Regions from separate parts of the Roseateles sp. FW301-B2 genome, predicted to be linked through region 3. Evidence: riboswitches for the same ligand, from Rfam matches in the RefSeq annotation. Region 3 holds a riboswitch; each other region holds the start of a gene.
What was found. A riboswitch is a leader RNA that binds a small molecule or an ion and turns the genes downstream of it on or off. The one in region 3 is predicted to bind glycine.
Positions count from the first base shown of each region.

Region 1 (3,631 bases), on a different contig from region 3:
GGATCAAGGCGCGCCCGAGCATGCCGCGATATTAGCGGCCCGCGACGCCACCCAGGCAGTGCAATGCGGCCGGGGTCAGTTCTTGCCTTACTTGGCCAGCGGCTTGGTGACGGCGTCGATGCGTTCCAACACTTCCGGCGTCAGCTTGGGCGCCAGCGCCAGGGCGGCGAGGTTGTCCTGCAGCTGGCTGAGCTTGCTGGCGCCCAGGATCACGGTGGAGACATGCGGGTTGTGGTTGGCCCAGGCGATCGCCAGCTGCGCCACATTGCCGCCCAGCTCGGCGGCCAGCTTCTCCAGCTCGGCCACCGCGGCGTTCTTGGCGGCATCCTGCAGCTGCTCGCGCATCCAGGCCATGTTCTCCAGCGAACCACGGCTGCCCTCCGGAATGCCGGCCTTGTACTTGCCGGTGAGCAGGCCCGAGGCCAGCGGGCTCCAGGTAGTGAGGCCAAGGCCCAGGTCCTCGTACAGGCGCGCGTACTCCTGCTCGACGCGCTGGCGATGGAACAGGTGGTACTGCGGCTGCTCCATCACCGGCTTGTGCAGGTGGTGGCGCTCGGCGATCTCCCAGGCGGCGCGGATGTCGGCGGCCGACCATTCGCTGGTGCCCCAGTAGAGCGCCTTGCCCTGGGTGATCATGTCGCTCATCGCGCGCACCGTCTCCTCGATCGGCGTGTGCGGATCGGGGCGGTGGCAATAGACCAGGTCGATGAAGTCCAGGCCCAGGCGCTGCAAGGAGCCATCGATCGCCTGCATCAGGTACTTGCGGTTGAGCGTGTCCTTGGCATTGACGGTATTGGCCTCGCGGCTGATGCCCCAGAAGAACTTGGTCGAGACGATGTAGGACAGGCGTGGCCATTTCAGCGCCTTGAAGGCCTCGCCCATCACCACCTCGCTCTTGCCCATGGCATAGACCTCGGCGTTGTCGAAGAAGTTCACGCCGGCGTCGAAGGCGGCCGCCAGCATCTCGGTGGCGGCCTTGGTGTCGACCTGGTTGTGATAAGTGACCCAGGAGCCCAGCGAGAGCTCGGAGACTTTGAGGCCGCTGCGGCCCAGGCGACGGTATTGCATGTGTTGGACTCCTATCGAGAAGGGCCAGAGCGTAGCGGACTCCCGCCGCTATAGTGGGCGGCGCACGGCAAAGCCCGCCGGCGTACCCCGAATTCATACGCTATGCGCACCATGCCCACCGAAGCCAGCACGCCGACCCGCATGTCACTCGCCGTGGTGGGCGCCGGGCCGGCCGGCCTGAGCCTGGCCCTGCTGGCCGCTCAGCTGCTGCCGGAGGCGGCCATCAGCCTGTTCGACGCGCGGCCGCTGGAACGCGATGTCTCGGGCGACCCGCGCACCCTCGCGCTCTCGCTGGGCAGCGTGCAGCTGCTGCAGCGCCTGGGCACCTGGCAGGCGGGCCAGGCCGCGCAGGCGCAGGCGATCCTGCAGGTGCAGGTGAGCCAGGCCCCGCCCACGCTCAGCCACCCCTGGCTGTTCGGTGCCGGCGGCCAGCCCGAGGTCAGCATCAGCGCGCGCGAGCAGGGCGTGGAGCAGCTCGGTGCCGTGCTCAGCTACGGCCAGCTGGTGGCGCCGCTGCAGGCCGCCTGGCTGCAAGCCTGCGCGCGCGCGCCGCATCGCCTGTCCGCGCGCTTCGGCCAGGGCGTGTCGGCCATCAAGCCCGAGGGCTCGGGCGTGGAGATCGACGCCGGCGATGCCCATCTGGCCGAGCGCTTCGACCTCGCCGTGGTGGCCGAGGGCGGCGTGTTTGCCGAGCAGGCCCGCAAGGCGGTGGCGCGCGACTATGCGCAGAACGCCTGGGTCGGCACGGTGGAGCTGGACCCGGCCGCGCCGCCGGGCGTGGCCTACGAGCGCTTCACCCGCAACGGCCCGCTGGCCCTGCTGCCCCTGCCCGAGCGTGCCGGCCAGCGCCGTGCGGCCCTGGTCTGGTGCCTGCCGCAGGCCGAGGACGAGATCGGCACGCTCAGCGACGCGCAGCGCTTGGCGGTGCTCAACACCCTGCTGCCGCCGGGCCTGCCGCCGCTGCGCGGCATCGGCGCGCTGAAGTGCTTCCCGCTCGGCCTGAACGCCGAGCGCACCCTGGTGGAGGGCCGCGTTGTCCGCATCGGCAATGCCGCCCAGACACTGCACCCGGTGGCCGGCCAGGGGCTCAACCTGGGCCTGCGCGACGCCTATGCGCTGGTGCAGGCGCTGCGCACGGAGGGCGCGATCGACAGCGCGCTGCGCCGCGTGGAATGGCAGCGCGCGCCCGACCGCTGGAGCATGATCGCCGCCACCGATTTCCTGGCGCGCAGCTTTGCCTGGCGCTGGCCCGGCCTGCCGGGCGCACGCGGCCTGGCGCTGGCCGCGCTGCAGGCCGCCCCGCCGCTGAAGCGCGCGCTGGCGCGGCAGATGATGTTCGGAAGGCGCTGAGGCGCCGGCGTCGAGGCGGCCGCAACAAGGGTTAACCCTTGCCTCAGGTATAGTCATCGACTTCACCGCAAGACCGAGGTCGCTTGTCGACCGTCTTGCCGGCCACGAGCCCGAGCGACGTCGGGAGAGTCCGCGTGCCACCCGCGCGGCGCCGAAGGAGCAACCGCCCCGGAAACTCTCAGGCAAACGGACCGATGTCGCGGATGAACTCTGCAGAGTTGCCGGCTGCCTGACGTCCGCCGGTACGCCGAAGGAGCAAGTCTGGCCCCCGGGGGCCGCACGAATCTCTCAGGTGTCAGCAACAGAGGGGGCGACGACCACCGCGGTCCGGTGGCGTCACTTGACCCACCGACGTCGACAAAAGAGATTTCATGAAACCTACCCCATCACGCCTCGGCGGCATCGCCCTGGCCTGCCTCGCCATGTCCGCGCACGCAGCGGAGCCCCTCGTGGTCAAGATCGGCCATGTCGCCGCACTCAGCGGCCCCGCCTCACACCTCGGGCGTGACAACGAAAGCGGTGTCCGCATGGCGATCGAGGAATTGAACGCCAAGGGTCTGCAGATCGGCGGCCGCCCGGCCCGCTTCGTGCTCCTGGCCGAGGACGACGCCGGCGACCCCAAGCAAGGCACTGCCGCGGCGCAGAAGCTCGTGGACAACAAAGTCAACGGCGTCGTCGGCCACCTGAATTCGGGCACCGCAATCCCTGCCGCGCGCATCTACGCCGACGCCGGCATCCCGCAGATTGCGCCGTCGGTGACGAACCCGCGCTACACCCGCCAGGGCTTCAAGACGACCTTCCGGATGGTCGCCGACGACGCCCAGCTCGGTGGCACGCTGGGCCGCTACGCTGCACAGACGCTGAAGGCGAAGACCGTTGCGGTCATCGACGACCGCACCGCCTATGGCCAGGGCGTTGCCAGCGAGTTCGAGAAGGCCGCGAAGGCCGCCGGCGCGACGATCGCCAAACGTGAGTTCACCAACGACAAGGCGACCGACTTCACGGGCATCCTCACCGGCATCAAGGCGGCCAAGCCCGACGTGATCTTCTACGGCGGCATGGACGCGGTGGCCGGCCCGATGCTGCGGCAGATGAAGCAGCTGGGCATCCAGTCGAAGTTCATGGGCGGCGACGGTATCTGCACCGCCGAGTTGCCCAAGCTGGCTTCGGGCCAGGTGCCCGACGGCCAAGTGGTCTGCGCGATCGCTGGTGG
Region 1 covers NZ_JBYTBE010000009.1:110,702-114,332, reverse strand. The annotation lists gene AC3WQY_RS08695 (ligand-binding sensor domain-containing diguanylate cyclase) at 1-22, opposite strand, end outside; gene AC3WQY_RS08690 (potassium channel beta subunit family protein) at 88-1,068, opposite strand; gene AC3WQY_RS08685 (FAD-dependent monooxygenase) at 1,180-2,418, shown strand; glycine riboswitch at 2,530-2,622, shown strand; gene AC3WQY_RS08680 (branched-chain amino acid ABC transporter substrate-binding protein) at 2,790-3,631, shown strand, end outside.
Region 1: another riboswitch for glycine. It lies ahead of AC3WQY_RS08680 (branched-chain amino acid ABC transporter substrate-binding protein); the one in region 3 lies ahead of gcvT (glycine cleavage system aminomethyltransferase GcvT).

Region 2 (3,631 bases), on a different contig from region 3:
TGCTGGCCCAGGCCTGCCTGATGAGCCAGCATGCCCCCGGCGAGGTGGCCGAGGCCTTCATCGCCAGCCGCCTGCTGGACGCGCAGAGCGGGCGCGTGTTCGGTGCGCTGGACACGCGCGGCATCGCCATCGATGCGCTGCTGGCGCGCGCGCTGCCGATCTGAGTCAGAGCGCGGCGAGCGCCTCGCGCAGGGTCTGCTGGTATTGCTCGAAGCGCTGCAGGTCGTTGTGCGCCGCACCGGGCACCAGCACCAGCCTGGCCAGCCCTTGCTGCCGCAACAAGGCCTCGCTGTGCTGGGGTGCGATGAGGCTGTCCTGCCCGCCATGCACCAGCAGCAGCGGCGTGCGCAGCCGGGCCACGTCGGCGCCGGTGTCCAGCGGGTAGCGCAGCAGGCCCGGTGGCACCCAGGGAAAGTGCTCGCGCATCAGCGCCGACATGCTGGCGTAGGGCGATACCAGCACGGTCAGCTCCGGCCCGACCTCCGCGGCCAGCCCCGCCGCTAGGCCCGTGCCCAGCGAGCGCCCATAGATCACATGCTTGAGCCCGCGGTACTGCGGCGCTACGGCGTCCCAGGCGGCGCGCACATCGGCGCGCAGCTGCGCCTCGCTCTCGATATGGCCGCTGCTCTTGCCATAGCCGCGGTAGTCCAGCATGAAGAGGTCGTAGCCGGCGCGGCGATAGAAATCGGCGTTGACGAACCAGGTCTGCAGATTGCCGGCGTTGCCGTGCAGAAAGAACACCAGGCCCTTGGGCCGGGGCAGGCGCAGATGCAGGGCCGAGAGCGTGGCTCCGGGCACGTTCAGCCGCAGGTCCTGCACATCGGCGCCGAGCTCGAAGCGATGGCCGGCGGCCAGCGGCTCGGGCTGGAACAGCAGCTGCTCCTGGCGCCAGTACAGCCAGGCCATGGCGGCGCCATAGGCCAGCAGCAGCATCAGGCCGGCCCCCAGAATGGTCTTGCGCATGCAGCATCCTCCACGCTTGCCCGCAGTCTACGCAGGCGGCGGCCTGCCGGATGCAAGACCTGGGCTACACTGGCTCCCGGATTCAGGAGAGTGCGGCCCGCCCTGCGAGCCGCCGCCGAAGGCGCAAGCTCCCATACTCGCTCAGGCCCCGTACTGGATCCGCTTTCAAGCCGAATGCTGGAGAGTGCCTCATGTGCAATGCATGGGGCCGCCGAAGGAGCAAGGCGCGGGCCGCAAGCCCGGCGCCGAATCTCTCAGGCACCAAGGACAGCGGGAGCGGCGCGCCCAGGCGCACGCATCCCTTTTGGCATCACTTCCGCCAGAGACTGCACGCCTGCGCGTTCAACCCGAACGGAGTATTCGCAATGCATGTCATCGTCCTGGGCGCCGGCGTCACCGGCATCACCACCGCCTGGTATCTGCGCGCGGCCGGCCATGAGGTCACCGTGATCGAACGCCAGCGCGCCGCTGGCCTGGAAACCAGCTATGCCAATGGCGGCCAGATCTCGGTCTCGCACGCCGAGCCCTGGGCCAATCCGGGCGCGCCGCTGAAGGTCCTGAAATGGCTGATGAAGGAGGACGCGCCGCTGCTGTTCCGCCTGCGCGCCGACGCCGCGCAATGGCGTTGGGGCCTGCAGTTCCTGCGCGAATGCACGCCCGGCCGCACCGCCCACAACATCCGCAACATCGTCAGCCTGGGTCTCTACAGCCGCGCCAAGCTGCAGAGCCTGCGCCAGGAGCTGGGCCTGCAATACGACCAGCGCAGCCAGGGCATCCTGCACTTCTACACCAGCGAGGCCGAGTTCGAGGCGGCGCAGGAGCCGGCGCGCATCATGCGTGAGCAGGGCTGCGAGCTGGACATGAAGACGCCCGACGATTGCGTGGCCATCGAGCCGGCGCTGGCGCAATGCCGCGGCAAGATCGTCGGCGGCAGCATGACGCCCAGCGACGAATCGGGCGATGCCCATGCCTTCACCCAGGCGCTGGCGGCGCGCTGCGCGGCGGCCGGCGTGCGATTCGAGTACGAGACCCGCATCCTCGGCCTGGAACAGGGCCGGCAGGGCGTGGAGCGCGTCATCGTCGCCAACGCCGCGGGCGTGGTGAGCCGGCGCAGCGCCGACCGCTTCGTGCTCTGCATGGGTTCCTTCAGCCGCCAGCTGGCGCGCGAGCTTGGCGTCTCGCTCAACATCTATCCCGCCAAGGGCTACTCGGTCACGCTGCCGGTGATCGCGCCGGCGCACAGCTACCAGGTCTCGCTCACCGACGACGAGTACAAGCTGGTGTTTTCGCGCCTGGGCGACCGCCTGCGCATCGCCGGCACGGCCGAGCTGAACGGCTACAGCACCGAGCTCAATCTGGTGCGCTGCGAGGCCATCGTGCGCCGCACGCGCGAGCTCTTCCCGCACATGACCGATGGCCAGGGCGCCCAGTACTGGACCGGCCTGCGCCCGGCCACGCCCTCCAACCTGCCCTATATCGGCGCCAGCAAGGTGGCCGGCCTGTACCTCAACACGGGCCATGGCACGCTGGGCTGGACCCATGCCTGCGGCTCCGGCGCGGCCATCGCCGACATCGTCAGCGGCCGACAGCCAGCGCTGGATTACGCCTTCACCGCCGCGACATGCAGGCCACGGCAGTTGCAGGCGGTGGCCGCCTGACAACAATGTGGCGGCTTTGATCTGACCCCTTGCCGCCGGGCAGCGCATCCTCTACGCTGGGGCCATCCCAGAAGGAGGATGCCATGTCCCCGAGCCCATCGATGCACAACGACGGAGGCGCGATGGCCTCCGACAGCCCCAACGGTAGTCGAGGGGGCGCCGGGGGGCCGGCGGCCCAGGCCGAGATCGCCAAGATCCGGACCCTGGCCCTGCTGGGCCCCGCCGGCGCGGGCAAGACCAGCCTGATCGAGGCGCTCTTGCACCACTGCGGCGTCATCACGGCGCCGGGCTCAGTGGAAAAGGGCAACACGGTCAGCGACCACGATGTGCTTGAAAAGCGCATGCAGCATTCGCTCTATGCCTCGCTGGTGCACATGAAGCACCAGGGCCTGCGCATCCACGCCATCGACACCCCCGGCGCACCCGACTTCGTGGGCCTGGCGCTGCCGGCGCTGGAGGCGGTGGAGAGCGCGGTACTGGTGATCAATGCGCAGAACGGCATCGAGCTGATGGCCTCGCGCATGATGGAGGCGGCGGCGCAGCGCGGCCTCACGCGCATGATCGTGGTGAACAAGATCGACGCCCCCGGCGTCAATCTGCCGGCCCTGCTGGAACAGCTGCAGGCCGCCTTCGGGCGCGAATGCCTGCCGCTCAATCTGCCGGCCGGCGGCGGCACCCGCATCGTCGACTGCTTCTTCAACCGCGCGGGGGAGTCGGATTTCGGCTCGGTGGAAGCCGCGCACCGCGCCCTGGTGGAGCAGGTGGTGGAGGTGGACAGCGCCTTCGTCGACCGCTATCTGAACGAGGGCGACGTGGACGCCAGCGAGCTGCATGCGCCACTGGAGCAGGCGCTGCGCGAGGGCCATCTGATCCCGGTGTGCTTTACCGCCGCGAAGTCCGACCTCGGCATCAGCGAACTGCTGGATGTGGTGGCCAAGCTGCTGCCCAACCCCTTCGAGGCCAATCCGCCCAAGTTCCTGGAGGGCGAAGGCGCCGACGCCAAGCCGCTG
Region 2 covers NZ_JBYTBE010000039.1:33,481-37,111, forward strand. The annotation lists gene AC3WQY_RS20985 (isovaleryl-CoA dehydrogenase) at 1-164, shown strand, start outside; gene AC3WQY_RS20990 (alpha/beta hydrolase) at 166-963, opposite strand; glycine riboswitch at 1,037-1,129, shown strand; glycine riboswitch at 1,131-1,244, shown strand; gene AC3WQY_RS20995 (D-amino acid dehydrogenase) at 1,329-2,621, shown strand; gene fusA (elongation factor G) at 2,744-3,631, shown strand, end outside.
Region 2: another riboswitch for glycine. It lies ahead of AC3WQY_RS20995 (D-amino acid dehydrogenase); the one in region 3 lies ahead of gcvT (glycine cleavage system aminomethyltransferase GcvT).

Region 3 (3,631 bases):
TGGCCTCGATCAGCGCACGGCGCGAGGCCGCGCCGATCACGGACAGCATCGCTGCCTCGTCGGCCGCGTCGGGGCCGATATGGCGGGCTTGGAATTCGGCGGCGTTCTCGAGCTCACCGAGCGGCTTCAGGGCAGACATCAACATGGCGCAATCCTCAGGCGCCCGGGCTCGTGGCCAGGGCACCGGTTTTCAATACAACAACGGGCACTCCGTGCCCGCTTTCTTTCTGCTTTGCTGTGAACGGCTGGGATCAGCTGTTCTTGACCAGCTCGTCGTAGGCGGTGCCGTCCATCAGCGCGTCCAACTGGGCAGGGTTGCTCAGCTTGACCTTGAAGAACCAGCCGCTCTTGAGCGGATCGGTGTTGGCCAGCGAGGGGTCGTTGCGCAGCTCTTCGTTGACGGCGGTGATCTCGCCATCCACGGGCATGTAGACGTCGGCGGCGGCCTTCACCGACTCCACCACGCCGGCCACTTCCTTCTCGGCATAGCTCTGGCCCACATTGGGCAGGTCCACGAACACCACATCGCCCAGCGCGTCTTGCGCATGGACGGTGATGCCCACGGTGGCGGTGCCATCGGCTTCGATCTGGACCCACTCGTGGTCAGGCGTGTACTTGATGCTCATGGTGTGCTCCGAATGTCGGGAGAAAAAACCAGGTTGAAAAAAGAGATGGCGATCAGCCGCGGAAATAACGATGTGGCGCGAAGGGCGTGGGGGCCACGGTCATGGCCACGCGCTTGTCGCGCACCAGGGCGAACACCGGCGTGCCCACCGCCGTGTGGCTGCTGGGCAGATAGGCCAGGGCCACCGGGCTGCCCACCGTGGGGCCCAGCGAGCCGCTGGTGACGACGCCCAGTTCCTTGCCCTCGGCGTCCACCACCTTGGCGCCTTCGCGCACCGGCATGCGCTCCGCGCTGATCAGGCCCACGCGCTTGCGGCTGGCGCCGCCGGCGAGCTGGCCGTCGATCACCGCGGCACCGGGGTAGCCCCCGGCACGCGCGCCACCGGCGCGGCGCACCTTCTGGATCGCCCAGGTCAGCGCGCCTTCCACCGGCGTGGTTTCGGTATTGATGTCATGGCCGTACAGGCACAGGCCGGCTTCCAGGCGCAAGGTGTCGCGCGCGCCTAGGCCGATGGGCTTGACCTCGGCTTGGGCCAGCAGCTTGCGCGCCAGCGCCACCGCCTGGTCGTTGTGCACCGAGATCTCGAAGCCGTCTTCGCCGGTATAGCCCGAGCGGGTCAGGAAGGTCTCGATGCCGTCCAGATTGAAGAAGCCGCCGGTCATGAAGGTGAGCTTGGCCACCTCTGGGTTCAGGCGCGCCAACGCGGTGACGGCCTGCGGGCCCTGCAGCGCCAGCAGGGCACGTTCGGGCAGGCTGATGACCTCGCAGCGGCCGCCGATCTTGGCCTGCAGATGCGCGGTGTCCTGCTCCTTGCAGGCGGCGTTCACCACCACAAAGATGTCGTCGGGGCGGCGGCACAGCATCAGGTCGTCGAGGATGCCGCCCTGCTCATTGGTGAAGAGCGCATAGCGCTGCTTGAACACCGGCAGGTCGATCACGTCGACGGGCACGATCGTTTCCAGTGCGGCAGCGGCATCGGCACCGACCAGGCGCAGCTGGCCCATGTGGGAAACGTCGAACAGGCCGGCCGCCGTGCGCGTGTGCTTGTGCTCGGCGAGGATGCCTTCCTTGTACTGCACCGGCATGTCGTAGCCGCCAAAGGGCACCATCTTGGCGCCGAGTTCGATGTGCAGAGCGTGCAGGGGGGTGGTCTTGAGTGCGGCAGACAAGGGACTTACTCCGAGGGCATTCTGAAAGCCCACCCGGTCCTGAGACCGATGGTGGGGGATATGCCCTCGCTGTCCTTGGTACCTGAGAGATTGACCACCGGCGTATCGCCGACAGCTTGCCCCTTCGGTGGACGGGTTCAACAAAGACCCGCCTCTCTCCAGTGAGGAACGCCTGCATCGAGGCGTCTTGTCAGTCCTTTTGCCTGAGCGTTCGAAGCGTGGGATCACCAGTGCCTCTGCGCCTTCGGCGGCTTTGCGTGGAAAGCTCTCTCCTGACGGCGCGGATTGTAGCCATGGTTTTGGGGCCGGGCGAGCAAATTAAGTCTCGTCTAATGGCCGGCCTTGCCGCGCATGGAAAATCTCACTTCCCCGTAAATCCGGCAAGAGGACTTGGCATGCGACTGCTGCTGGTGGAAGACGACCCGATGATTGGCGAGCAACTGCTCGAGTTGCTGCGCGCCGAAAGCTATGCGGTCGACTGGGTGCGCGACGGCGAGCTGGCCGACGCGGCCCTGCAGGCGCAGAACTACGACCTGGTGCTCTTGGACCTGGGCCTGCCCAAGCGCGATGGCATGAGCGTGCTGCGCGCGCTGCGCGCGCGCAAGCAGGTCATGCCGGTGCTGATCGCCACCGCCCGCGACGCGCTCGAGCAGCGCATTGCCGGGCTGGACGCCGGCGCCGACGACTATGTGCTCAAGCCCTTTGAGCTGCACGAGCTGCTGGCGCGCATCCGCGCGCTGCTGCGCCGTGCCAGCGGCCGCGCCGAGCCGGTCTACGAACACCGCGGCGTGAGCATCAACCCCGCCACCCGCGAGGTGGTGGCCGAAGGCCGGCAGGTCACGCTGTCGGCGCGCGAATGGGCGGTGCTGGAGCCGCTGCTGGCGCGGCCGGGCATGGTGCTGTCGCGCCAGCAACTGGAGGAAAAGCTCTACAGCTGGAAGGACGAGATCAGCAGCAATGCGGTGGAGGTCTATATCCACGGCCTGCGCAAGAAGCTGGGTGCGGCGCTGATCCAGAACGTGCGCGGCGTGGGCTACCGGGTGCCCAAGGAATGATGCTGTTTCCCCGCTCCCTGCGCTACCGCCTGATCGCCTTCCTGCTGTTGGCCTTCTCGCTCTCGGCCCTGGTGCAGGGCGGCAGCGCCTACCGCACCGCGCTGCAGGAGGCCGACGAGATCTTCGACTACCACATGCAGCAGATGGCCTTCTCCCTGCAGGGCAGCGTCGGCAGCGGCACGGTGAGCCTGCCGCTGGGCGACCAGAAGAGCTACGACTTCATGGTGCAGGTCTGGGGCTTGGACGGCGTGCCGATGTTCCGCTCGCCCGGTGAGGCGCTCTTGCCACAGCGCGCGGTACTGGGCTTCTCGAACCTGGACGCCAATGGCAAGCATTTCCGCGTGTTCTCGCTGCAGACCCGCTACCAGGTGGTGCAGGTGGCGCAGGACCTGGCGGTGCGCCAGCGCATGGCCGGGCAACTGGCCTTTCGCACCATCGCGCCCATCGCCCTGATGCTGCCGCTGCTGGCCCTGGTGGTGTGGTGGGTGGTGAGCCAATCGCTGGAGCCGGTGGCCAAGGTGCGCGACCAGCTGGCCGCGCGCGCGGTCGACGATCTCTCGCCGGTGGCCAGCGAGGAGCTGCCCGCCGAGGTCAAGCCACTGGTGGATGAGCTGAACTCCCTGCTGGGCCGGGTGCGCCAGGCCTTCGAGGCGCAGCAGCACTTCATCGCCGATGCGGCGCACGAGCTGCGCTCGCCGCTGGCGGCGCTCAAGCTGCAGCTGCAATCGCTGCAGCGCGCGCCCGATGCACCCGGCCAGGCACTGGCGATCGGGCGCCTGGCC
Region 3 covers NZ_JBYTBE010000021.1:19,491-23,121, reverse strand. The annotation lists gene gcvP (aminomethyl-transferring glycine dehydrogenase) at 1-145, opposite strand, end outside; gene gcvH (glycine cleavage system protein GcvH) at 252-626, opposite strand; gene gcvT (glycine cleavage system aminomethyltransferase GcvT) at 679-1,794, opposite strand; glycine riboswitch at 1,854-1,966, opposite strand; glycine riboswitch at 1,976-2,079, opposite strand; gene AC3WQY_RS15145 (response regulator) at 2,190-2,849, shown strand; gene AC3WQY_RS15140 (ATP-binding protein) at 2,846-3,631, shown strand, end outside.